Linked DNA regions of Arthrobacter crystallopoietes. Each later gene encodes a partner of the first gene's protein in a complex. Links are inferred from orthologs where the notes say so. Each region holds a gene or a part of one and is shown in the gene's direction. Other genes may lie near its edges.

What was found.
Region 2: the proteins of J5251_RS18740 (region 1) and J5251_RS04900 are in contact, whole or in part, in an NMR structure (PDB 1J6T), measured with the Escherichia coli proteins. The link is inferred for Arthrobacter crystallopoietes from one-to-one orthologs.

The regions. Positions count from the first base shown.
Region 1 is NZ_CP072014.1:4,087,350-4,099,016, reverse strand. Bases 5,034-8,002 are described here. They hold J5251_RS18740 (PTS mannitol transporter subunit IICBA), read left to right. Parts: upstream 5,034-5,490; coding sequence 5,491-7,515; downstream 7,516-8,002. Other genes in these bases: J5251_RS18735 (mannitol-1-phosphate 5-dehydrogenase), read left to right, coding at 7,515-8,002; J5251_RS18745 (TetR/AcrR family transcriptional regulator), read left to right, coding at 5,034-5,426. Outside these bases: J5251_RS18775 (AAA family ATPase), read right to left, coding at 1-190; Flp pilus assembly protein CpaB, read right to left, coding at 187-924; J5251_RS18765 (Tad domain-containing protein), read right to left, coding at 948-1,964; J5251_RS18760 (TadE/TadG family type IV pilus assembly protein), read right to left, coding at 1,952-2,356; J5251_RS18755 (Flp family type IVb pilin), read right to left, coding at 2,456-2,677; more of J5251_RS18745, read left to right, coding at 4,701-5,033; more of J5251_RS18735, read left to right, coding at 8,003-8,663; J5251_RS18730 (inositol-3-phosphate synthase), read left to right, coding at 8,736-9,821; rplM (50S ribosomal protein L13), read left to right, coding at 10,210-10,653; rpsI (30S ribosomal protein S9), read left to right, coding at 10,693-11,193; glmM (phosphoglucosamine mutase), read left to right, coding at 11,347-11,667. UniProt on the Escherichia coli protein: The phosphoenolpyruvate-dependent sugar phosphotransferase system (sugar PTS), a major carbohydrate active transport system, catalyzes the phosphorylation of incoming sugar substrates concomitantly with their translocation across the cell membrane.
Region 2 is NZ_CP072014.1:1,049,484-1,060,952, reverse strand. The notes cover bases 5,407-8,177. They hold J5251_RS04900 (HPr family phosphocarrier protein), read left to right. Parts: upstream 5,407-6,538; coding sequence 6,539-6,817; downstream 6,818-8,177. Other genes in these bases: J5251_RS04885 (endonuclease/exonuclease/phosphatase family protein), read right to left, coding at 7,999-8,177; J5251_RS04890 (hypothetical protein), read left to right, coding at 7,443-7,976; J5251_RS04895 (hypothetical protein), read right to left, coding at 6,947-7,174; ptsP (phosphoenolpyruvate--protein phosphotransferase), read left to right, coding at 5,407-6,512. In the rest of the region: J5251_RS04930 (alpha/beta hydrolase), read right to left, coding at 1-247; J5251_RS04925 (hypothetical protein), read right to left, coding at 272-673; J5251_RS04920 (DeoR/GlpR family DNA-binding transcription regulator), read left to right, coding at 852-1,634; J5251_RS04915 (1-phosphofructokinase family hexose kinase), read left to right, coding at 1,631-2,602; J5251_RS04910 (PTS fructose transporter subunit IIABC), read left to right, coding at 2,658-4,769; more of ptsP, read left to right, coding at 4,827-5,406; more of J5251_RS04885, read right to left, coding at 8,178-9,123; J5251_RS04880 (amino acid permease), read right to left, coding at 9,175-10,626; J5251_RS04875 (HoxN/HupN/NixA family nickel/cobalt transporter), read right to left, coding at 10,796-11,469.

The DNA.
Region 1 (11,667 bases):
TCACGAGATCGGGGCCAAGGATAATCACTTCGGGTCGATTATCCGCCACCAGAGATAGCAGCTGTTGTGCCTCCCTCATGGCGGTGCTCGAACTGACTCTTGCCACGTCACCCGGCAGCCCGCCAGCTACAGCCAGTCGAAGCTTCTCCTCGAAGGAGTCATCTGAGCCGATGAAAAGGAAGCGGCTCATCGGTATACCTTCGTCTTTTGTACTACTTCCGATTTGCTTTCCTTGGCATCACTCGGTTCCTTGCTCAACCAAAGTTTCGCAAATTCAGCGGCAAAAACAATTTTCTGCGCCTGAAGATCATCGACCGCGACAGTTAGAAGGAGGGAACCCTGAGGGAGGGCTTGCGCCGCTTCCTCGGCACTTTCCGATACAACCTCAGGAGCACGTTGGACAGCAGTCACTAGGACCTTGCGAAGTACTAACTGCGTTGTCTGTTCTTCAGGAGCATCCTCTAACGCACCACCATCGAAGGAGATGAATATCCCCACGTGGTCTCCTGGAACGAGGCGTCCGCCTACAACTTTCTGAGGTTCCAGTTGAAAGGACACCTCCTGCAACCCCTTCGGCACTTCGATTGTGCCGCCCGTCAAGTCTTCGGGAGCGACCATACGCTCAGCAAGCAACTGCTCGCCAGGCACTAGATCCACGGCGGTAACTTTGCCCTCGAACCCTGACAAATCTCTGATTGCAGAAGCAGCAATGGCGGTGCTAGGAAGGGACGTTGTCTGGACGTATTCTCCCAGGGCTTCGACGGCAGTGCCTGCAGGGACCTGTGAAGCAACGACTAGGACATTTGCCGGCTCCATTTCCGCCATGGCCCTGTCGTTTGCATTTCCCGCATATGCGAAGACGAGTAAACCTCCGACCAGGGCGAGCACGACGGCAAGGAAGCCAGCCAGCAAACGAGATTTCATGATTATTTCCCCCAACTTACGAATCACTCAGTGAGCGATACGATTTTGGCGCCGTATTTTGTACTACCGCCAAATTCCATGCTGTCATCGATTGCGACATATTCGACGAACTTTCCGATAAACCCAGTCTCGCTGTAACCAGAAGACGGCATGTAGGGCTGAGCTTCAGAAAGGGCGAACTTGCCGGTGCCGTTGTAGAAATTCCAGCCCCGAACATCAAAGGCGGCAAATGCCTCGATTCGATACTGCCCGTTGACGATCTTGTCGAATACGGGGAAGAACGCTATAACTGGTTCGCCCTTTTCGAGTTGCTTCTTCCAATATTCAAGAACAGCCTCACAACCGGTTTTGAAGTTGCTGCCGGGATCTCCGGTTTCTAGTGGGCTTGACAGCGTGATGCTGACACTGCAAGAGAGTTTTGGTTCTTGAACTAACCAGCCGAAGCCGCCAGGAAGTTCTTGACCAGAAGATGTCGATGTACAGGCCTTGTCATTGGAACCAACACCATGGGCTCGTAGGAACTGCAAAGAACCGTCATCGGACGGTCCTGAATCGATCTCGCATTGAGAGAAGGCGATTGAGAAAGGGGCCGAACCTGCGGAAGGCCCTCCCCAACGCGCCACGGCAGAGGCATTCACCGAAATGAACTCGATCCCGAATACAGGTGCGAACAGCATCGTAATGCTGTTTGGTTCATGGCCTGGCTCATGAGCGTCAGTTCTAACCGTGACTGACCCAACTGATTTTTCGACGACGAGCTCTTGAAGTTCACTGAGACCGTCATTCGCATTCGCACTTGTGAGCATTTTGCCGACGCTGGACATAGTCTCACATCTTGTATCCGCCGAATTTGCTGCGCATATTTGAGCTACGCCAAGTGCGGCGGCATCAGCTCCGTTCTGCAACTGTGCCTTCTCGGCATAAATTCGTCCGATATCCAAAGCGAGCGCTGCGAAGCCGAGCAGAGCTACTAACAAAAGTGCTACCACGACTCCGACAGCGCCCCGCTGAGACTCGGATGCCTCACCTACCCGCCGCATCTCATCGTTCCGATGCCTCTTATCTTATAAGCATTGAAAAATCCTGTTATGGAAGCGAGATCGTATTCAATCTGGACAGTGACATCATGTTCAGGCCTACAATCATCAACGATCACTGTTCCTGACGGGTCTCTTGGATCTTGTGCCGTAATGTCAATCGTCATTAGTGTGGGGTCAAGCAACCCTGACGAGCGCGTTGCGGCGCTGCGGGCAGCTACATTGTCGTCAGCTATAGCCATGACCCGGACACTTTCTCGAGCACCTTGTGACAGTGTAATTTGGGCGTTGTATGCGCGCCCGAATTCGATAATTCCTAAGAAAAGGAATAAGAGAATCGGAAGTAGGATTGCAAATTCGATTGCCACAGCCCCGCGCTCGGATGACTCGCGCATCTTGAGCCTTTCAATCGTTGCGGAAGCTGCGGGACGAGCGGAAACCCGCCCCACAGCCGTTGCCACACAGAGGCGGACGGATGCCTTCGATTAAGGCTGCTAGCAGGTCTTGCCTGCAGCGGTAGCGCCGGTTTTGTCGAGTTCGCATGCGACACCGTCGAAAGCATCGCTTAGGGAACCACCGATGAGGTTAACCGCGACAATAATGACCACGGCGATGAGTGCGACCATGATGCCGTATTCGACGGCTGTAGCTCCTTTTTCCTCGCGGGAAAGACGGGTGGAAACGAAATTGCGCGCGTTCATGTAAAGTCCGAGCATGAGATTCAACTCCTGAAAAGCAAATGACCATAAAGGCCATTGGACGGATATAGACCAATGGCAGGAGGTTTTGCAGAAATTGCCCCCAACTATCTCGAGAGGGAAGTCTCGAAAGGAGTTGTTTGATCGCCCCCAACCGAGAATATCGTAAGGGGTAAGTGGAAGGTTTCACCAGCCTTGTTCGCAGCCGTTATGAAACCGTTATCATAATCTCGTCACTTTTTGGCAGCAGAGCAGGTACTGACTAGGGCTGAGGGTCAGGGCGGCTGGCGATAATGGCAGTGGCGGCGTTGTAGGTCGAGTTCTTCGAGTCGGGCAGATTGGCGCGGACGCAGGACCTCGCATCGAGCGCGTCGGGGGCGGTCAGGGCCAGACGGGGCAGCTCCTGCGCCTGTTCCAGGGTGACCGACTTCAATCCCGCCGGTGGCCAGGAAACGCGGGGTCATCGAGAGCGTCGAAGCGCCCAGTCCAACCAGCACGACGGCGGGGGCCGGATCTGCAGCCGCCTCACCGCAGACGCCTCCAGGTTTGCCATTGCCTTCCGCCACGGTACCCGCCACCGTCAGCTGGATGAGGCGCAGCACGGCTGGCTACCACGGGGAATCGAGCTGGGCAAGGGAACGAGTTGCCGGTCCGCGGCCATGGCGTACTGGGTCAGGTCGTTAGTGCCGATGAATGCAAAGCCCAGGTGGCGAAGCACCGAGGCTGCGGTCAGTGCGGCGGACGGAACTTCCACCATGACCCGGGCGTCCGGAGTCCGGCGGCGGCGCACAGCGAGGCAGACCACGCGGCTGCGGCCGCCGTCGAAATCATCGGGGCCATCACCCACACATCAGCCGACGAGGCCGCCGCGGCTTCGGCAATTGCATCCAGCTGGCGCTCCAGCACCCCGGGGTTGGTGAAGTCGGTGCGGTAGCCGCGGACGCCGAGGGCCGGGTTGGGCTCGGTGGCGTCGGTGAGGAACGGCAGTGGCTTGTCGGCCCGGCATCGAGCGTCCGGAGCGCTGCCTTCTTCCCGGGAAAGGCGTCGAAAACGCCCTGATAGGCGGCAGCTTGTTCCTCGACGCTCGGTTCGGTGTCGCGATCGAGGAAGCAGAATTCCGTGCGAAAGAGTCCCACGCCTTGGGCTCCCAGCGCTACGGCAGCCACCGCGTCCTTGGCTCCACCCACATTGGCGAGGAGCGGGATCAAGTGGCCGTCCGCCGTCGTGCCGTTGCCGTCAAAGACGGCAAGGGTGGCCGCAGTGTCGGCCCAGGCCCTGGCGGCGGCGTGCTGTTCCTCCGACGGGTCAACCGTAACGCTGCCGGCGGCACCGTCCACAAAGACTTCCGTGCCGTCTGATAGTTCGTCCACGCCGGGAGCGGCGACGACAGCGGGCAGCCCGAGCGAGCGGGCGATGATGGCAGTGTGGGACTGCGGCCCACCGCCTGAGATCACGAGCGCGAGCACGACGTCGGGTCCAGCGTCGCAGTGTCGGCCGGGGCCAGGTCCTCGGCCACCAGGATGACGGGCTTGTCCGAGGCCGGCGTGCCGGGGCGGGAACTACGCGCAGTTGGGTGACGACCCGGGCTCGGACGTCGAGGACATCCGTGGCGCGTTCGGCCATGTAGCCGCCTAGACTGTGCTGCGTTTCGGCAATGGTGGCTCCTGCTTTCCAGATGGCGCGCTCCGCCGAAGTGCCCGAGTTGATGAGTTTGGCGGCCGACTTCAGCAGCATGGTGTCCGTGGCCATCAGGGCGGTGGCATCCTGTACGGCCGTGCCGTCTCCGCCCGGGCCTTGAGCTCGTCGTGCACGGCTTTCGCACCCGTTTGAGGCTGGTGACGGCGTCCTCCGTGCTGGTCTAGGCATTGAGGCGCTCGCCGATCGTCGGCTCTCTGATTGGGTTTAGCCATCTGTTGGACGGTGCTGGTGAAGCGGCGGGGCCTGACGCTTACTCCAAAAAGTCTCGAAGGTGGAGACTGCGGCCCGCAAAATCCTGTGATTCACTTCATATAGCGGCGCTATAGGTGCTAGGGTAGCGGCTATGAGTGTCGAGGACCGGCTTCCGGCGAAAACCCGGTTGCTCCGTGCGGCTGCCGAGCTGTTGGCGGATGCGCAGGGCTCGGCGGTCTCTACCCGACAGATCACGAAACTGGCCGGCGTTACGGCGCCTACGCTCTATCACCACTTTGGCACCAAGGAAGGCCTTTTCGACGCCGTCGTTGCCGGTGGGTTCGAGGAGTATGTGGCGCGGGAGCGGAAATTTGCGCTGACAGGGGATCCTCTGGAGGACATTCGGCGGATGTGGGACAACCACGTCCAGTTCGGCCTGAGCCAGCCGCACCTCTATCTGGTGATGTTCGGGAACATCCGCCCCGAGAGCCGCCCGGCCCTTGTGGCAGATGCCGAGGCACTCATGGAGGAGATGCTCAACAAGGCGGCCATCGCGGGGAAGCTCAATGTGCCGCCGCGGGAGGCAGCAAGGAGCATCCTCGCGGCCAACGTGGGCGTGACCCTCATGCTCATCTCGGAACCCGCCGAGGAGCGGAACCTGGAATTGTCCACCATGACCAGGGACTCCATGATCTCCGCTATCTCGGCCGACCATGCCAATGCGGCTGCAGCGGAAGACTCCGGCAAGTCTTCCGTTGTCGTTGCAGCCATCGCCCTGAATGCGGCCCTCCAGGCCTCGCATTCGGATCAACTATCCGGCTCGGAATTGAGGCTCTTCCTCGAATGGCTCCACAGAATATCGAGCAGCTCGGCATGAGCTCACTCCTTCGACAGGTATCCGCTGACCCCGCATCGCTGCGGGACTCACGTTAGGAATTCACATGGCAACAGAGACCGCTGCGAGGCCCAAGACAAGCTTGCGCGTGGGTGTCCAAAAGTTCGGCACCTTCCTCTCCGGCATGATCATGCCCAACATCGGGGCCTTCATCGCCTGGGGCATCATCACAGCCCTCTTCATTCCCGACGGGTTCCTGCCGAATGAGACACTGGCAGCCCTGGTCGGGCCGATGATCTCCTTCCTGCTGCCGCTGCTCATCGGCTACACCGGCGGCCGGATGGTCCATGGCATCCGCGGCGGAGTGGTGGGTGCTGCCGCCACCATGGGGGTCATCGTGGGAACCGATATCCCGATGTTCATCGGCGCCATGATCATGGGTCCGCTGACGGCCTGGATCATGAAGAAGCTGGACAAGGTCTGGGAAGGCCGGGTCAAGCCGGGCTTCGAGATGCTGATAGACAACTTCTCTGCCGGCATTCTCGCCTCCATCATGGCCATTGTCGGCATGCTGGTGATTGGCCCCGTAGTGACGATTTTCAGCAACGCTGCAGCCGCCGTCGTCGAATTCCTGGTCAATAACGGCCTCTTGCCGCTGACCAGCATCCTCATCGAGCCCGCCAAGGTGCTGTTCCTCAACAACGCCATCAACCACGGCATCCTGACCCCGCTCGCCACAGAACAGGCGCTCGCCGAAGGCAAGTCCATCCTGTTCCTGCTCGAGGCCAACCCCGGCCCGGGCGTGGGTATCTTGCTCGCGTACATGGTCTTCGGCAAGGGGCTGGCCCGCGCGTCTGCACCCGGCGCCGCGCTGATCCAGTTTGTTGGCGGTATCCACGAGATCTACTTCCCGTACGTCCTGATGAAGCCGATCATCATTCTTGCTGCCATCGCCGGCGGCATGACGGGTATCTTCACCCTGGTGCTCACCGGTGCGGGCCTGCGTTCGCCGGCAGCACCCGGCAGCATTCTCGCGGTCTATGCGGCCACGGCGAGCGACAGCTACTTCGGCGTCACTTTGTCCGTGGTGCTTGCCGCGGCCGTATCCTTCCTGATCGCTTCCGTCATTCTGAAGGCCAGCAAAACCACGGACGTGGACGGTCTCGGCGAGGCAACCGCCAAAATGGAAGGGCTCAAGGGCAAGAAGAGCTCTGTTGCTTCCGCCCTGGGCGGAGGAACCGGGGACACCGCAGTCCTGGCCGGTCCCATCCGGAACATTGTGTTCGCGTGCGACGCTGGCATGGGCTCCAGCGCGATGGGCGCCTCTGTTTTGCGCAACAAGATCAAGGCGGCCGGCTTCCCGGACGTGAAGGTCACCAACTCGGCCATCGCCAATCTGAGCGACACGTACGACGTCGTCGTTACCCACCAGGACCTGACCGAGCGCGCGCGCCCGGTCACCTCGAGTGCGGTGCACGTCTCCGTGGACAACTTCATGAACAGCCCGCGCTATGACGAGATCGTGGAGCTGGTCAAGGACAGCGCCGAAGGCTCGAGCGGAGTGCCCGCCGCAGAAGCTGCAGCCGAAGAGCTGACCGCAGACGGCGTTGCCGCTGCCGGCAAGGATCCGGCCGCTGTGGCCGCAGCTCCAGCCGCCGAGGTGGCTGCGGGAGCACATGCCGCGGAACCGGCCGTCGGCAGGGGAGTCCTGTTGGAGGAGAGCATTGTCCTCAACGGCACTGCGAAGGACCGCGATTCGGCGATCGATGAGGCGGGCCAGCTGCTGCTGGACCGCGGCGCCGTCGATATGAGCTACGTGCACTCGATGCATGAGCGCGAGGAATCCGTCTCCACATATATGGGCAGCCTCCTGGCCATCCCGCACGGTACCAACGCCGCCAAGGACCACATTATGAAATCGGCAGTGTCGCTGGTCCGCTACCCCGAGGGCATCGACTGGGGCGGCAAGCAGGTCAAGTTCGTAGTGGGCATAGCCGGCGTCGACAACGAGCACCTCCAGATCCTGGCCTCCATCGCCAAGATCTTCACCAACAAGGCGCAGGTGGCCCAGCTCGAGCAGGCCACCACGGTGGAGGAAGTCATGGAACTCTTCGGAAAGGTCAACGCATAGTGAAGGCAGTGCACTTTGGAGCAGGCAATATCGGCCGCGGCTTCGTGGGGCTGCTGCTTCACGAAGCAGGATATGAAGTGGTGTTCGCTGACGTGGCGGACGCCCTGATCGACCAGCTCTCCGCGGCGTCCTCGTACGAGGTCCACCAGGTAGGCGAAAACCCTTCGGTCAAGACGGTTAACAACTTCCGTGCGCTGAATTCCGGCAAACAGGAAGCGGACGTCGTGGCGGAAATAACGACGGCGGACGTGGTCACCACCGCTGTGGGCCCACACATCCTCAAGTTCGTGGCGCCGGTCATTGCGCGTGGACTGGCCGGACGCGGACCGGAACAGCGGCCGCTACAGGTGATGGCCTGCGAGAACGCGATCAACGCAACCGATATTCTGCGCCGGGAGATCGAGTCCGTCTGGGATTCGTCGGCGGGGGAGCTGTCCGACGTGGCGGTGTTCGCCAACACCGCCGTGGACCGGATTGTGCCTAACCAGGCGGAGGGCCATGGCCTGGACGTGACAGTGGAGACGTTCTTCGAGTGGGTCATCGAGCGCGCACCATTCGGCGCGGCTACACCGGAAATCCCGGGAGCAACGTTCGTGGACGAGCTGGGACCGTATATCGAGCGGAAGCTGTTCACGGTCAACACCGGCCATGCCTCCGCCGCCTACTTCGGTTACGCCGCGGGCGTCGAGAAGATCTCGGACGCCATGGCGGACCCAGCCGTGGCCGCCAAGGTGAGCGCCGTGCTGGATGAGACCAAGCAGCTTCTGGTGGCTAAGCACGATTTCGCCGGGGCCGAGCAGGAAGCCTACGTGCAGAAGATCCTCTCCCGCTTCACTAATCCGTACCTTCCGGACACGGTGAACCGGGTGGGACGGGCCCCGCTGCGCAAGCTGAGCCGGCACGAACGGTTTATCGGTCCGGCCGCCGAACTCGCCGAGCGCGGCGTGGTTCCTGTGGCACTGCTCGAGGCGATGGCCGCTGCCCTGAGGTTCGACGACCCTGCGGACGCGGAAGCCCAGGAGCTGGCGCGGATCCTGGCCGATTCCGAACCTGCCGCAGCCGCCGAACGGATCACCGACCTGACAGCAGAGCACCCGCTGTTCCCGCAGGTGCAGAAGCTGATCGAAGCCCGTCAGGCCGAGCTGTAACCCTGCCGCTAGAATGGACTGGCCGCTTCCACCGGAGGCGGCCCCCATCGCAGTGTTTGTCGAAGGAGAACCGTGGCAGAGAACCCCATCAGGGTAGCGATCGTTGGCGTTGGTAACTGTGCGGCCTCGCTGGTGCAGGGCGTGCAGTACTACCGGGATGCGGATCCGGATTCGACCATTCCCGGCCTGATGCATGTGCAGTTCGGCAAGTACCACGTGAACGACGTCGAGTTCGTTGCCGCGTTCGATGTGGACAGCAAGAAGGTCGGCCTGGACCTGGCCGACGCCATCGGCGCGAGCGAGAACAACACGATCAAAATCGCCGATGTCCCGGCCACGGGCGTGACGGTCCAGCGCGGCCACACCCTGGACGGCCTGGGCAAGTACTACCGCGAAACCATCGTCGAATCCGACGACGAGGCCGTGGACATTGTGGCGGAGCTGCGCGCGGCGAAGGTCGATGTGCTGGTCTGCTACCTGCCGGTCGGTTCCGAGGCCGCGGCGAAGTTCTACGCCCAGTGCGCGATCGACGCCGGCGTGGCGTTCGTCAACGCCCTGCCGGTGTTCATTGCGGGGACCAAGGAATGGGCGGATAAGTTCACCGCCGCCGGTGTCCCGATTGTCGGCGATGACATCAAGAGCCAGATCGGCGCGACCATCACGCACCGGGTGATGGCGAAGCTGTTCGAAGACCGCGGCGTGACCCTGGACCGCACGTACCAGCTGAACGTCGGCGGGAACATGGACTTCAAGAACATGCTCGAGCGGGACCGGCTGGAGTCGAAGAAGATCTCCAAGACCCAGGCCGTGACCTCCAACGTCGAGGCGGAGCTGCACGCCGACGATGTGCACATCGGCCCGTCCGACTACGTGGCCTGGCTTGATGACCGCAAGTGGGCCTTCGTCCGGCTCGAGGGCCGCAACTTCGGCGACGCCCCGGTGTCGCTGGAGTACAAGCTCGAGGTCTGGGACTCCCCGAACTCCGCCGGCGTGATCATCGACGCGGTGCGCGCGGCGAAGATCGCCCTGGACCGCGGCGTGGGCGGCCCGATCCTGTCGGCGTCGAGCTACTTCATGAAGTCCCCGCCCGAGCAGTACAACGACGACATCGCCCGCGACAAGGTCGAAGCCTTCATCCGCGGCGACGTCGAACGCTAAAAACCACGCTCAGTACACAAGGCGTCCGCAGTAGTTGTCTGGAATGGGCCGATTTCCCGCCCTGTTCCGGCCATAACTGCGGACGCGTTTGTGTTCCTCCGGCGGCTGTGTCCGGGGCCCGGTGGATCAACTCTCAGGTCCTTTTGACCTGATCCACTCAAACACGGTAACCTTGGTAGTCGTTGTGCGTGTCCAACCTCGATACGTCTATGTCCGTGAGACGGCTCAGTTGCAGAGTCACCTGGTCCATGGAAATAGCCGAGATTCTCTGGACCACTGGTTACATTTCAGTCCTCACCTGAAGTTCCGGTAGCGCATAGATGAACTTGCGTGCGTGTCCGCTACGGATGCGCCGCTACCCTGAGAACAACAAACGAAGGCAAAAACCGTGCGTACGTACACCCCGAAGCCCGGCGATATCAACCGCCAGTGGCACGTCATTGACGCCACCGACGTTGTCCTGGGTCGTCTTGCCAGCCAGACCGCAACACTGCTGCGCGGAAAGCACAAGCCGACCTTTGCTCCGCATATGGACATGGGCGATTTCGTCATCATCATCAACGCTGAGAAGGTTGCCCTGACCGGCGCCAAGCTCGAACAGAAGCGTGCCTACCGCCACTCCGGTTACCCGGGTGGCCTGTCCTCCGTCAACTACGCCGAACTGCTGGAGAAGAACCCGGTTCGCGCAGTCGAGAAGGCAATCCGCGGCATGCTGCCCAAGAACTCCCTGGCTGCCCAGCAGTTGGGCAAGCTGAAGGTCTACGCAGGTGCCGAGCACCCGCACGCTGCCCAGCAGCCGAAGACCTTCGAAATCACCCAGGTCGCCCAGTAGTCCTGGCCACCAAACTAAAGAATTTATTCAAGGAGAATCGTGGCTCAGAATACTGAAGAGCTGAACACCGCTGGCGAGAACCTCACCAGCTACACCTCGGAAAGCAGCTCCGAAGCAACGCAGGCCGTTGCCAAGGAACGCCCGGCCCTGACCGTTTCCGGTTCCGCTGTTGGCCGCCGCAAGGAAGCTGTTGCCCGCGTGCGCATCGTTCCGGGTTCCGGCAACTGGACCATCAACGGCCGCGAACTGGCCAACTACTTCCCGAACAAGCTGCACCAGCAGGAAGTCAACGATCCGTTCAAGCTGCTTGATCTGGATGGCGCTTACGACGTGGTTGCACGCATCAACGGCGGCGGCCCCTCCGGCCAGGCCGGTGCGCTGCGCCTGGGCATCGCCCGTGCGCTGAACGAGGTTGACCGCGAGAACAACCGTCCGGCCCTGAAGAAGGCCGGCTTCCTGACCCGCGACGCCCGTATCATCGAGCGTAAGAAGGCTGGTCTCAAGAAGGCCCGTAAGGCACCGCAGTACTCGAAGCGCTAAATCTGCGCTTTCCGGAAGCAGCGCTACCAGCGTTACCCGGACTGCTTCAGAACCCCGCCCAGTGCAATCCACTGGGCGGGGTTCTGGCGTTAACACGGGCTTCGAGGGCAACATGTCATGCTGCTCTGTTTCCCTCCCGTAAAATGGTCTCCTGTGTCTAGATTATTTGGTACCGACGGTGTCCGCGGATTGGCCAACGGACTGATCACTGCAGAACTGGCGATGGAAGTTTCCCAGGCCGCTGCAGTAGTCCTTGGCCACCGGCAGGTTCAAGACGGAAAGCGGCCCACCGCCGTGGTTGCGCGGGATCCCCGTGCCAGCGGCGAGTTCATCAGCGCTGCCGTCTCCGCAGGGCTCGCCAGTGCCGGCGTGGATGTGTACGACGCCGGGGTGCTGCCGACCCCTGCGGCCGCCTACCTGGTCGCGGACCTGGGTGCGGACTTCGGCGTGATGATCTCCGCCTCCCACAACCCA
Region 2 (11,469 bases), 3.0 Mb from region 1 along the record:
CGAAGACCTTGTTGGCCGAGCTGACGACGTCGGCAAAGTCCGAGGCGAGGAACGCATCCAGCAGGAACCAGCCGTAGTTGGCCCCGACGTCGAAGTGGCCGCGCAGCGCCACCCCGGTCACATTCGCCGGCAGCGCCTCGAAGAGCGGCAGCACCCGCTCCTCGGAGGAGCCGTAGCCGTGGATCATGACCAGCAGCTCGGTGCCGGCGCGCTCGTCCTCGGGGCGGGACCATACCGCAGTCGTCATGGTCTACTTCTACCACCCGCCCGCTCAGCGCGGCTTCTTGCTGCCCAGCGCGACCAATGAGAGCACAATCCCCACTCCGCTGATACCGGTGGCGATGAACGACGCCGCCGGATGCCCGCCGGTGAGAACGGCCGCGGCGAGGGACAGCGGCAGCCACAGCACCGCCCAGCCAAGCACGCCGAACAGCGGCGCATAGCGTTCCCCGCGGGCCGTCCAGCGGTAGGCGAAGACGCCGAAGACCAGGGACAGCACACCGCCGCCAAGCATCACAACGGCACCAAACCCGCCCAGCCCCGGATTGCCAGAGGACCCCACCAACAGCGCGGTCAGGGCGTCAACCCCGATTACGACCACGGCCAGGCCTGCCGCCAGGAGCAACACGTTGCCGGCCTGGAGGAGCATCAACCTGCGGACATCTGCCCTCATGGCACCCACTGTATAAGAGCTGCCCCAAGGCTCCCGGAAACTCCCGGAGGCCCGTTTTTCTGTTTTTATGTTGGTTTTCGTTGACAAGCGGAAATAAACACAGATAAAGTCATCAAAACAAAGATCCACGTGATACCAGTCACTCCCCCTCCCGGTTCGACTTCTCGAAGGAGAAAACATGTTTGCCGCCGAACGCCACCGCAAGATCGGTGAGCTCGTGGCCGCCAAAAACCGGGCCACCGTGGGTGAACTGGCGGACCGCTTCGACATCACCAAGGAAACCGTCCGCCGCGATCTTGCCACCCTCGAACAGCAGGGTGTGCTTCGCCGGGTGCACGGCGGCGCCGTCGCGGCCGGCCGGGCCAGCACCAGTGAACAGAGCCTGGGCAGCCGCCAGCTCCAGCGGCACGAGGAGAAGCAGCGGATTGCCCGCAAAGCCCTGGAACTCATTCCCTCCGGCCCGGCCTCGCTGGTGATCGACGCCGGCACCACCACGGAGCAGTTGGCCGACCTGCTGGCCGCCGAGTCCAACGGCCAGCACGAAGACCTGCTGGTCATCACGCACGCGGTCCCCATCGCCTTCCGGATCTCCACCGGCTCGAAGCTCCAGCTGGAAATGATCGGCGGGCGGGTCCGCGGCCTGACCAGCGCGGGCATCGGCGCGCGCACGCTTGAACAGTTCGCCGCCCTGCGCCCGGACATCGCGTTCATCGGAGCAAACGGCATCGACGCCGGCTTCGGCCTGAGCACGCCGGATGCGCTGGAAGCGGCCGTGAAAACGGCAATAGTCCGCTGTGCCCGCCGCGTGGTCGCGCTGGTGGATTCGTCCAAACTCGAGGAGGAAACCTTGGTCCGCTTCGCCGGTCTTGAAGAGATCGACACCCTGATTACCGACGCCGCACCCCCGGCCGCACTGGCCGAAGCGCTCGAGGCCGCGGATGTCGAGGTGGTAGTGGCATGATCATCACCCTCACGGCCAACCCCAGCCTCGACCGCACGGTTGAACTGCCCGGCTCCCTCATCCGCGGCGGCGTGCAGCGCGCGGTGGCCGCCTCCCAGCAGGCGGCCGGCAAGGGCGTCAATGTGTCCCGCGCCCTGGCCGCTTCCGGCGTCGCCAATCTGGCCATTCTCCCCGGCGACCCCGAGGATCCCGTCATCACCGGGCTGCGGCAGGACGGCCTGGCGTACGTGGGGCTGCCCATCGGCCAGGCCCTGCGCAGCAACATCACGCTGACCGAACCGGACGGCACCACCACCAAGATCAACGAACCCGGCCCGCACCTGGACAGCAGCCGGCAGGAAGCACTCGCCGCGGCCGTACTGGCAAAGTGCGACGGCGCCGCCTGGCTGGTGCTCGCCGGTTCCCTGCCGCCGGGCGTGCCCGCCGATTTCTACGCCCGGCTCACCGTCCGCGTCCGCGAAGAGCTCGGCTCGGCCGCACCACGGATCGCCGTGGATTCATCCGGCGAACCGCTGCGCCAGGCCTTCGCCGCCGGTCCGGCCGCCGTACCGGATCTGCTCAAGCCCAACGCGGAGGAGCTGGCCGAACTTGCCGGCGTCCACAGCGAGGCCGCGTTGGAAGCAGACCCGGCACTCACCGCACAGACCGCCGCGCTCCTGCTGGATAAGGGTGCCGAGGCGGTGCTGGCCACGCTGGGTTCCAAGGGCGCCGTCCTCGTCACCCGGGAGGGTTCCTGGTATGCCACGCATCCGCCCGTCAGCGCGCGCAGCACCGTGGGCGCCGGGGATTCCTCCCTGGCCGGCTACCTGCTGGCGCACAGTTCCGGCGCGGCCGCCGCGGATTGCCTCCGCCAGGCCGTGGCACACGGTGCCGCCGCGGCAGCATTGCCCGGCACCACCCTGCCCGCCTTGTCGCAGACGACGCCGGACGCCGTCGTCGTCAGTTCGCTTTCCGTTCCCGCACCCTGACTTCAATCTTTCCCGCAATCCCAACTTCCCGTTCCACGCCCAGAAGGAAGACGCCATGTCCCACCTCATCACCGAAGAACTTGTCACCCTGGATAAGAACCTCGGCACCACCAGCCAGGATGTGATCCGGCAATTGACCGACGTGGTGCTCGCCACCGGCCGCGCCAGCGAATTCGACGGCCTCTACGCGGACGCCGTCGCCCGCGAACAGAAGACCGCCACCGGCGTGCCCGGCGGCATCGCCATCCCGCACTGCCGCTCCTCCGCGGTGCTCGAACCCACGCTCGCGATGGCGCGGCTGGCTCCCGCCGTGGACTTCGGCGCCAAGGATGGCCCGGCCGACCTGGTCTTCTTCATCGCCGCGCCGGAGGGAGCCGACAAGGAGCACCTGAAGCTGCTCTCCAAGCTCGCCCGTTCCCTGATCAAAAAGGACTTCACCGCCAGCCTCCGGGCCGCCGAGTCGCCCGCGGATATCGTGGCGCTGGTCAACGGCGCGCTCTTCCCGGACGAAAGCGCCCCTGCCGCCGCGGGTGCCCCGGCCGGGGCAGGCACTGCTCCTGCCACCGCTCCGGATTCCAGTGCCGGGGCCGCTTCAGGCGCCGGTGCATCCGGTACCGCCGCCGGCACCGCCACCGTGACCGAGCAGCACGGCAGGCACGCCGCTGCTGCCGCAGCCGATCCCAACCGACCCAAGTCCCTGGTTGCCGTAACGGCCTGCCCCACCGGCATCGCCCACACCTACATGGCGGCCGATTCCCTGGTGGCCGCGGGCAAGGAAGCCGGCATCGAGGTGCAGGTCGAGACCCAGGGCTCGGCCGGCGCGACCCCGCTGGATCCTGCCATCATCGACAGGGCCGACGCCGTGATCTTCGCCGTCGACGTCGATGTGCGCGAGAAGGAGCGCTTCGCCGGCAAGCCGGTCATCCAGTCCCCCGTCAAGCGGGCCATCGACGAGCCGGACGTGATGCTGCGCGAAGCGCTTGCCGCCGCGGATGATCCGAACGCCCGGCGCGTCAGCGGCACGGCCGACGTAGCCTCGCACCAGACCGGCCAGGCTGGCGAAAGCATCGGCGCCAAGCTCAAGCGCGCCCTGCTGACCGGCGTCAGCTACATGATCCCGTTTGTCGCCGGCGGCGGCCTGCTGATCGCGCTGGGCTTCCTGCTTGGCGGCTACGCGATCACCGATATCGCGGACACCGTGGTGCTGGAGAACAACTTCGGCAACCTGCCCGACGGCGGGCTGCTCACCTACCTGGGCGCCGTCGCCTTCAAGATCGGCGCGCTGTCAATGGGCTTCCTGGTCCCCGCATTGGCCGGCTACATTGCCTACGCTATCGCGGACCGGCCCGGTATCGCCCCGGGCTTCACCGCCGGTGCGGTTGCCGGTTTCATGGGCGCTGGCTTCCTGGGCGGCCTGGTCGGCGGCCTGCTCGCCGGCTGGATTGCGCACCTTATCGGACAATGGTCCGTTCCGCGCTGGCTGCGCGGCCTGATGCCCGTGGTGATCATCCCGCTGCTGGCCTCCATCGTGGCCTCGGGCCTGATGTTCCTGGTACTCGGCGGACCGATCGCCGGCCTGACCACTGCACTGAACGGCTGGCTCTCCGGCCTCACCGGTGTTTCCGCCGCCGCCCTGGGCATCATCCTGGGCCTGATGATGTGCTTCGACCTCGGCGGACCGGTCAACAAGGTTGCCTACGCCTTCGCCGTCGCCGGCCTCGGTGCAGGCAGCGCCGACAACCAGGCCCCGTGGATGATCATGGCCACCGTGATGGCGGCCGGCATGGTGCCGCCGCTGGCGATGGCCCTGGCCACGGTGCTGGACCGCAAGCGCTTCTCGCTGGCCGAACGTGAAAACGGCAAGGCAGCCTGGCTGCTGGGCGCGGCCTTCATCTCCGAAGGCGCCATTCCGTTCGCCGCGGCCGATCCGCTGCGCGTCATCCCCGCCAGCATGCTCGGCGGAGCGGTGACCGGAGCCCTGACCATGGCAACCGGTGTGACGTCACAGGCGCCGCACGGAGGCATCTTCGTCTTCTTTGCGATGGGCAATGTGGTTATGTTTGTGGTAGCCGTGGTGGTGGGAGCTATCGTCTCGGCCCTGGCCGTCCTGGCCCTGAAACGCTACGCAACGAAGAAGACCGCTTCGGCAGAAACTGTCGCGGCCTAGGCCGCGACAGCCTACGCTGACAGACAAGCCATCGAGTAGTTGAGCAAGGGGTACGCAATGACCAGCATTACCGGAGTAGGCGTCAGCCCGGGCCGCGTGATCGGGCCGGTACTGCAGATGCCGCCGGCCGTGGCCGAGCCGGCACCCGGTGCAGGGCTGCCGGACGGCGCCACCGCCGAAGAAGAGGCCAACCGGCTGCGCGCTGCGGCGAAGACGGTCCAGGCTGCACTGAAAGACCGCGCCGCCGTGGCACGCAAGGAGGCGGCCGAGGTCCTCCAGGCCACCGCCCTGATGGCCGCGGATCCGATGCTGCTCAAGTCCGCAGTCAAGCTGCTGGAGGCCGGCCGCGGCACCGAACGCGCCATCTGGGAAGCCGCGGAACAGGTCGCCGAACAGCTCAAGTCCCTCGGCGGCTACATGGCCGAACGCGCCACCGACGTGCTCGATGTCCGCGCCCGGATCGTGGCCGAGCTGCGTGGCGAACCGGCGCCGGGCATCCCCGCCTCGGACGTCCCGTTCGTGCTGGCGGCCGAGGACCTGGCCCCGGCGGACACCGCGACGCTGGACCCGGCGATGGTGCTGGCGCTGGTCACCTCCGGCGGCGGACCGCAGTCCCACACCGCCATCATCGCCCGCTCGCTGGGGCTGCCAGCCGTCGTCGCCGCCACCGGTGCCACCGAACTGGCACCGGGAACGGAAGTCTTCGTGGACGGCGCCACGGGCATCGTCACCCCGTCCCCCGGCGAGGCGGAGCGCGGCCTCGCCACGGCCTATGCCTCCCGCGAACCGCTGCAGCCCTTTGACGGCACGGGTACGACGGCGGATGGCCACCTGGTCCCGCTGCTCTCCAACGTGGGCGGCGGCGCCGATGCCCTGGCGGCAGCCGCGTTAGGTGCCGAGGGCGTGGGCCTGCTGCGCACCGAATTCTGCTTCCTTAACCGCGATTCCGAACCGACCATCGACGAACAGGTCGCCGCGTACAAGGCCGTCTTCGATGCCTTCCCGGCCAAGAAGGTGGTGGTCCGGACGCTGGATGCCGGCGCCGACAAACCGCTGCCGTTCCTGACCGACAGCACCGAACCCAATCCTGCGCTGGGCGTCCGCGGCTACCGGACGGACCTGGCCACCCCCGGGGTGCTGGAGCGCCAGCTGCAGGCCATTGCCACGGCGGCCGGCCAGAGCGAGGCCGAGGTCTGGGTGATGGCGCCGATGATCGCCACCGCCGAGGAAGCCGGCCGGTTCGCCGGGCTCTGCCACGTCGCCGGGCTCAAGACACCGGGCGTCATGGTGGAGGTTCCCTCCGCCGCGGTGACCGCCGGCTCGGTCCTCAAGCGCGTGGACTTCGCCTCCATCGGCACCAACGACCTGACCCAGTACACGATGGCGGCGGACCGGCAGCTCGGCCCGCTGGCGGCGCTGAACGACCCCTGGCAACCGGCCGTCCTGCACCTGGTCAAGGCCACGGTGGACGGCGCGGCGAGCCTGCAGGAATCGCCCAAGCCGGTGGGAGTCTGCGGCGAGGCGGCCGCGGATCCGGCCCTCGCCGTCGTCCTTGTTGGTCTGGGCATCAACTCGCTGTCCATGAGCGCCCGCTCGCTGGCCGCCGTTGCCGCGGTGCTCAGGTCCGTTCCGCTGGAGCGCGCCCGGCAGCTGGCCGCGCTGGCGCTGGACGCCGATACCGCTGCCGAAGCCCGCGCCGCCGTGCGCGCCGAACTGCCCCTGCTCGAAACTCTCGGACTCTAAGCACGTCCCGTCACAAAGGAGAAACCATGCCCGAACGTATCGCAACCGTAGCCAGCCGCGTTGGCCTGCACGCCCGCCCGGCAGCCATTTTCGCCGAGGCCGCCGGCGACCAGCCGGTGGAAGTGACCATCGCGATGGAAGGCGCCCCCGCCGACGAGGCCATGGACGCCTCCAGCATCCTGTCCCTGATGAGCCTGGGCGCCGAGCACGGCTCCAAGGTAGTGCTGCGGGCCGAGGGCGACGGCGCCGATGCGGCCCTCGAGGCCCTGGTGCAGGTGCTCGAAACGGACCACGACGCCGAATAACATCTGCCGCTGGCAGCGTCGCCGGGGCCGGCATTCCGGCTCCGGCAACGGCGCAGGCTCCGGTCCAATCCTGCGGCTGAATCGGAGCCTGCGCCGTGGGTTGGGGGTTGTCAGTGGTAGGACCCGCTGCTACCAGCGGACCTTCTTTTCTGCCGGCCCGCGCCTGTTGCTCGCATGCGTGGGCTTGTGGCTGTTGCCGATGCTGTGCCAGCCGGGCAGATCCCCCGGGCTCTTGGCACCCTTGGCGTCGGCGAGCCGCTTCTGCTGCTCTTTGCTCAGTTTCTCTGCGGCAGCGGGGGCAAGATGGACGTTGAGTTCGGCCTTGGCCGCGTCAGGGTTGTTGTCGATGGTGGTCATGGTTCCTCCGTTTTTTACGATGTACGCCTGAGAGGGTGCGCCAGAAGCCGGAACAGAGCCCGGCAAAAACGGGTCTTTTCATCAAAAGGTACGGGAAAAGAACTCGGAGGCACAGCCTCAACAAGCAGGATTTTCTTTAGGGCAGCTTTGGAGCCGGCCGGTACAGCGGAGACCGTCTCTACTCGAAAATCAGTGTTCCCATGCGTGCAAGCCTAACAGCGCAGCCGAAGTTCGGGTAGATTCTTCTGCAAGAGATTTGGGGGGCGCCATGACGCAGTTCGATGACCGGTACGACCCGATCTACCAGCGCGGGCACCGGATACCGGCCGAGGGCAGGCCGCAGGACCTTTCCGCGGACCCCGCGGGCCGGACAGCGCGTTACGCCGGCACCCCCGGCAAGGCGGGTAGCGCCGGCGCTGACGTCGGTTTCGCTGCAGCTCCGGCAGCCCCTTCCACTTCCTCCGACCTGACCGGCGCGGCGGGCATCTCCGAAGTCGTTCCGCCCGAGCTGGCCGGACGCGAAGAAGGGCACGATGCTGCTCCGCCCACACGGTCGAAGTTCAATCCGTTCCTGCTGGCCCTCTGGCTGCTTGGAACAGGCGCCACCGCGTTGGGCGTCTGGGCCGCCGTGGGTCCAATGGCGTTCATGAACGATCCGTTCGGCGCCAGCTCGGGCTTCGGCTCGCCGGAGTGGATGTACCTCCTCGGCGTCCTCTCGCCTGGCCTCGTTGCCGGCGGCCTGATGGCTCTCGCCACCGCACTGGCCCTCCACAGCCTGGCCTGGCAGCGCCGCAAAGGTTAGGACACCCGCCTGGCCGCCCGGTTCACGCTGGACCTTTCGGAAGCTTCAGATCCACCCAGACTAACCGGTGGTCGCTGGTCGGAAACGGAAATTCGCCGGTCAAATCAGACCCAGGCTCCCCCGGCTCGGGCCAGAAGACCCCGGCTCCGCTGACGATAAGGTTTCTGGACGGCAGCACGTAGTCGACGCGCAGGTTCCCGGGCGCCGGATGGTCCTGGAAGTCGGCCGTGTCCAGCCGTGGATCACCCAGATGGCTGATGTTGCTGGCTCCCTGGCTTCTGGCTGCCTCCACCGCTCCCCTTGAAGCGGGCTCCGGATCCTGGACCCGAGGATGCTTCAGCAACTGGTCGATGGACCCCGGCCAGGAGCCGCCGTCCCTCGGGTCCGAGTTCTGGTCGCCCAGGATGACGAACCGCTCCCCGGGCTTCAAGCCACCGCGCTGCCCGGCATCGTCGTAAATATAGTCGGCCTGCTTGCCCCCGGAGATGTAGTCCGCCCAGAAGCGTATCTCGTCATTGTTCCGCCGCCCGTTGCGGTCCTCGTCCCCGTCGAAGGACGGCGGCGTCGGATGGCTCGTGAGCACGTGGACCGTCTTGCCGCCCATCCGCACCGGCACATCCCAGTGGGACTTGCTGGAAAGCCGCAGCGCGTCCTGCGCCGCGACGGAGTAGTAGTCCGCGGGCATCAGGCTGCCCGGCATATCCCGCCAGCGGAAGGTCCGGAAGGTGCGGATGCCCGGCGTCTCGATCGGGAATTTGGACAGCACCACCATGCCGTATTGACCCTCGAATTCGCCGAAGCCGAACGCATCATCGGCGGTTCCCAGTTCGCCGTCGTTATTCAGATCCAGTCCCGAGTCAACGCCCGTGTTCGATGCGGCGGTGTAGGCGTAGGGGTAGCTCACGGGATCCTGGCCGTGATGGCTGACCTCCAGATAGTTCTTCCGGAACAGGTCAACGGCAGAATGGTCCTGGTCGTAGTCGAACTCGTTGAGCAGCAGGATGTCCGGGTTGTTCCGCTGGACCACCTCGGCAATGTTCCGCGCCTGCGCATTGCCCTGCGTGGTCAGATCCGCCACCAGTTGGCCTTCGGCCGCGCGGTTGAGGCTGGCGTTGTAGGTGGCGATCCTGACGGTGTCCTGCGGCATGTTCCCAGTATGCGGTTCGCCTGCCCGAAGAACGGCAGGCGAACCTTTGTGTCATGTGTGGGTCTTGTGGCGACCGTGGCGCGGGCTTTCCGGGTTCATCAGCGAGTGCCGGCGGCCGTAGAAAAAGTAGATGATCAGACCGATCACCAGCCAGACGCCGAACCTCACCCACGTCTCCCAGTGCAGTTGCAGCATCAGGAATCCGGAGGAAAGCACACCGAACGCGGGCACCACCGGCATCCACGGCAGCTTGAACGTGCGGTGCACGTCGGGCCGCGTACGGCGCAGCACGATCACGGCCACGCAGACCACCACGAACGCGGCGAGAATGCCGATGTTGGTCAGGTCCGCCACCGCCCGGATGGGGAACACGCCGGCCAGCAGGGCGGACGCGATGCCGGCGATCCAGGTGACCCGCTGCGGTGTGCCGTGCCGGTCCGTTGCCGCAAACCAGGTGGGCAGCAAACCATCGCGGCTCATGGAGAACCACACGCGGGTGACTCCGAGCAGGAACGTCAACATGACGGTCAGGATGGAGATGACCGCGAAGGCCGAGATGATGGTTGCGATCACCGGCAGGCCGACATTCTGGAAGGCGGATGCGAAACCGGCGGTGGGACTGATGTCGGTGTAGTTCTGCATGCCCGTCAGCACCAGTGTCGCCAGCACGTAGAGTGTCATGGCGATCGCCAGCGAGTACAGGATGGCTTTGGGCATGTGCTTCTTGCCGTCCGTGGCTTCTTCCGCGGCCGTGCTCATGGCGTCGTAACCGAAGACCGCGAAGAACACCGTGGCCGCGCCGGCGAACACCGCACCGAAGCCAGAGGGCATGAACGGCGTGTAGTTATCCACGTCGACGAAGAAGAAACCCAGGCCGATGATGAACAGGATCAGCAGGACCTTGAGTCCCACTGCAACCAGTTCGAACCGGCCGAAAGTCTTGGTACCCCGGCTCAGGATCCAGGTGATGAACAGGCAGACCACGATAGCCGGCAGATTGACCACGCCGCCCTCGATAGTGTCCGCTGTGCCCTGCATCCAGATCGGCACGTCCACGCCGATTCCGGACATGAACTCGGCGAAGTAGCCGGAGATGCCGATGGCCACCACCGCCACGATGGCCGTGTATTCCAGCAGCAGGTCCCAGCCGATAAACCAGCCGATGATTTCGCCCAAGGCAACGTAGCCGTAGGTGTAGGCGGAGCCGGCGCGCGGGATCATGCCGGCGAACTCGGCGTAGGACAGGGCCGCGGCGGCGCTGGCGAGGCCGGCGATCAGGAACGCGATCATGACGGCAGGGCCGACCGGGTCGGCGTCGGCGCCGCCGTTGGCCACCAGTCCGGCCAGCGTGAAAATTCCAATACCGATGATGCCGCCGACGCCAATTGCCGTCAGCTGCCACAGTCCCAGGCTCTTGAAGAGTCCGCTGTCGGTGTACTCGTCGTCAACCAGATCGATCGGCTTGCGCCTCAGGACCGACCGGCTGGTGTCTGGGTTGCTCATGGCCTACCTCGGGGTCGCGGGCGGATGATGCCCGGGGCTTCCCCCGTGTGCCCACAGGCAACACTGATGTGAACTGATATTAGTCCTCAGTTGGCCAGCGGACTAGGTTTCCACCCGATCCGATCCATTCAGCTGCCGAAATACCAGGGCCGCCGGCATGAGGCTTCGGCTAGGCAGCCGCCGGCCGGCGGCGCCAGTTCAGCGCGGCCGCACCCCACACGGCCAGGAAGACGGCCACCAGCAGCAGTCCGGCATGCCCCAGATCCACACTGCCCAGCAAGATAGTCAGCGGATCCCGAAGGCCTGCGACTTCAAGCAGGATTCCTGCGATGGTAATGACGGCGACGAACAGGGCAGAGACCGCGGACAGCCCGGTGACCACCATATTGAACCCGATGCGCCGCGCCGGATCCTGCACGGCGGTCCGGTACATCTTCATCATCGCCAGGCCGTTGGCAGTGTCGCAGAGCGTCATCGCCGCGGTGAAACCCAGCGGCAGCGCCATCAGTGCCAGCGGTGAAATGCCCGCGAGCGCCGCGGAGGCGGTCAGCAGCAGGAAGGCTATCGTCGTGGCGGTGTCGAAGCCCAAGCCGAAGAGGAATCCCAGCACGTAGATGTCACGGGGGCGTTTGACCCGGGAGAGCGGCTTGTCCAGCAGACGGGCAACAAGCCCCTGTGGTTGCAGGTCCCGGCCAGTGACCAAGCCACCGGCGCGCACCCGCCGGTACAGCTGCACGGTGCGCCGGAATGCGGTGCCATTGAAGATGCCGATGGCCAGCAGGAATAAGGCTGACACGCCAGCCCCGATGAGGCCCAGCGTGGTGTTGGCCGCGGAGCCTTCCT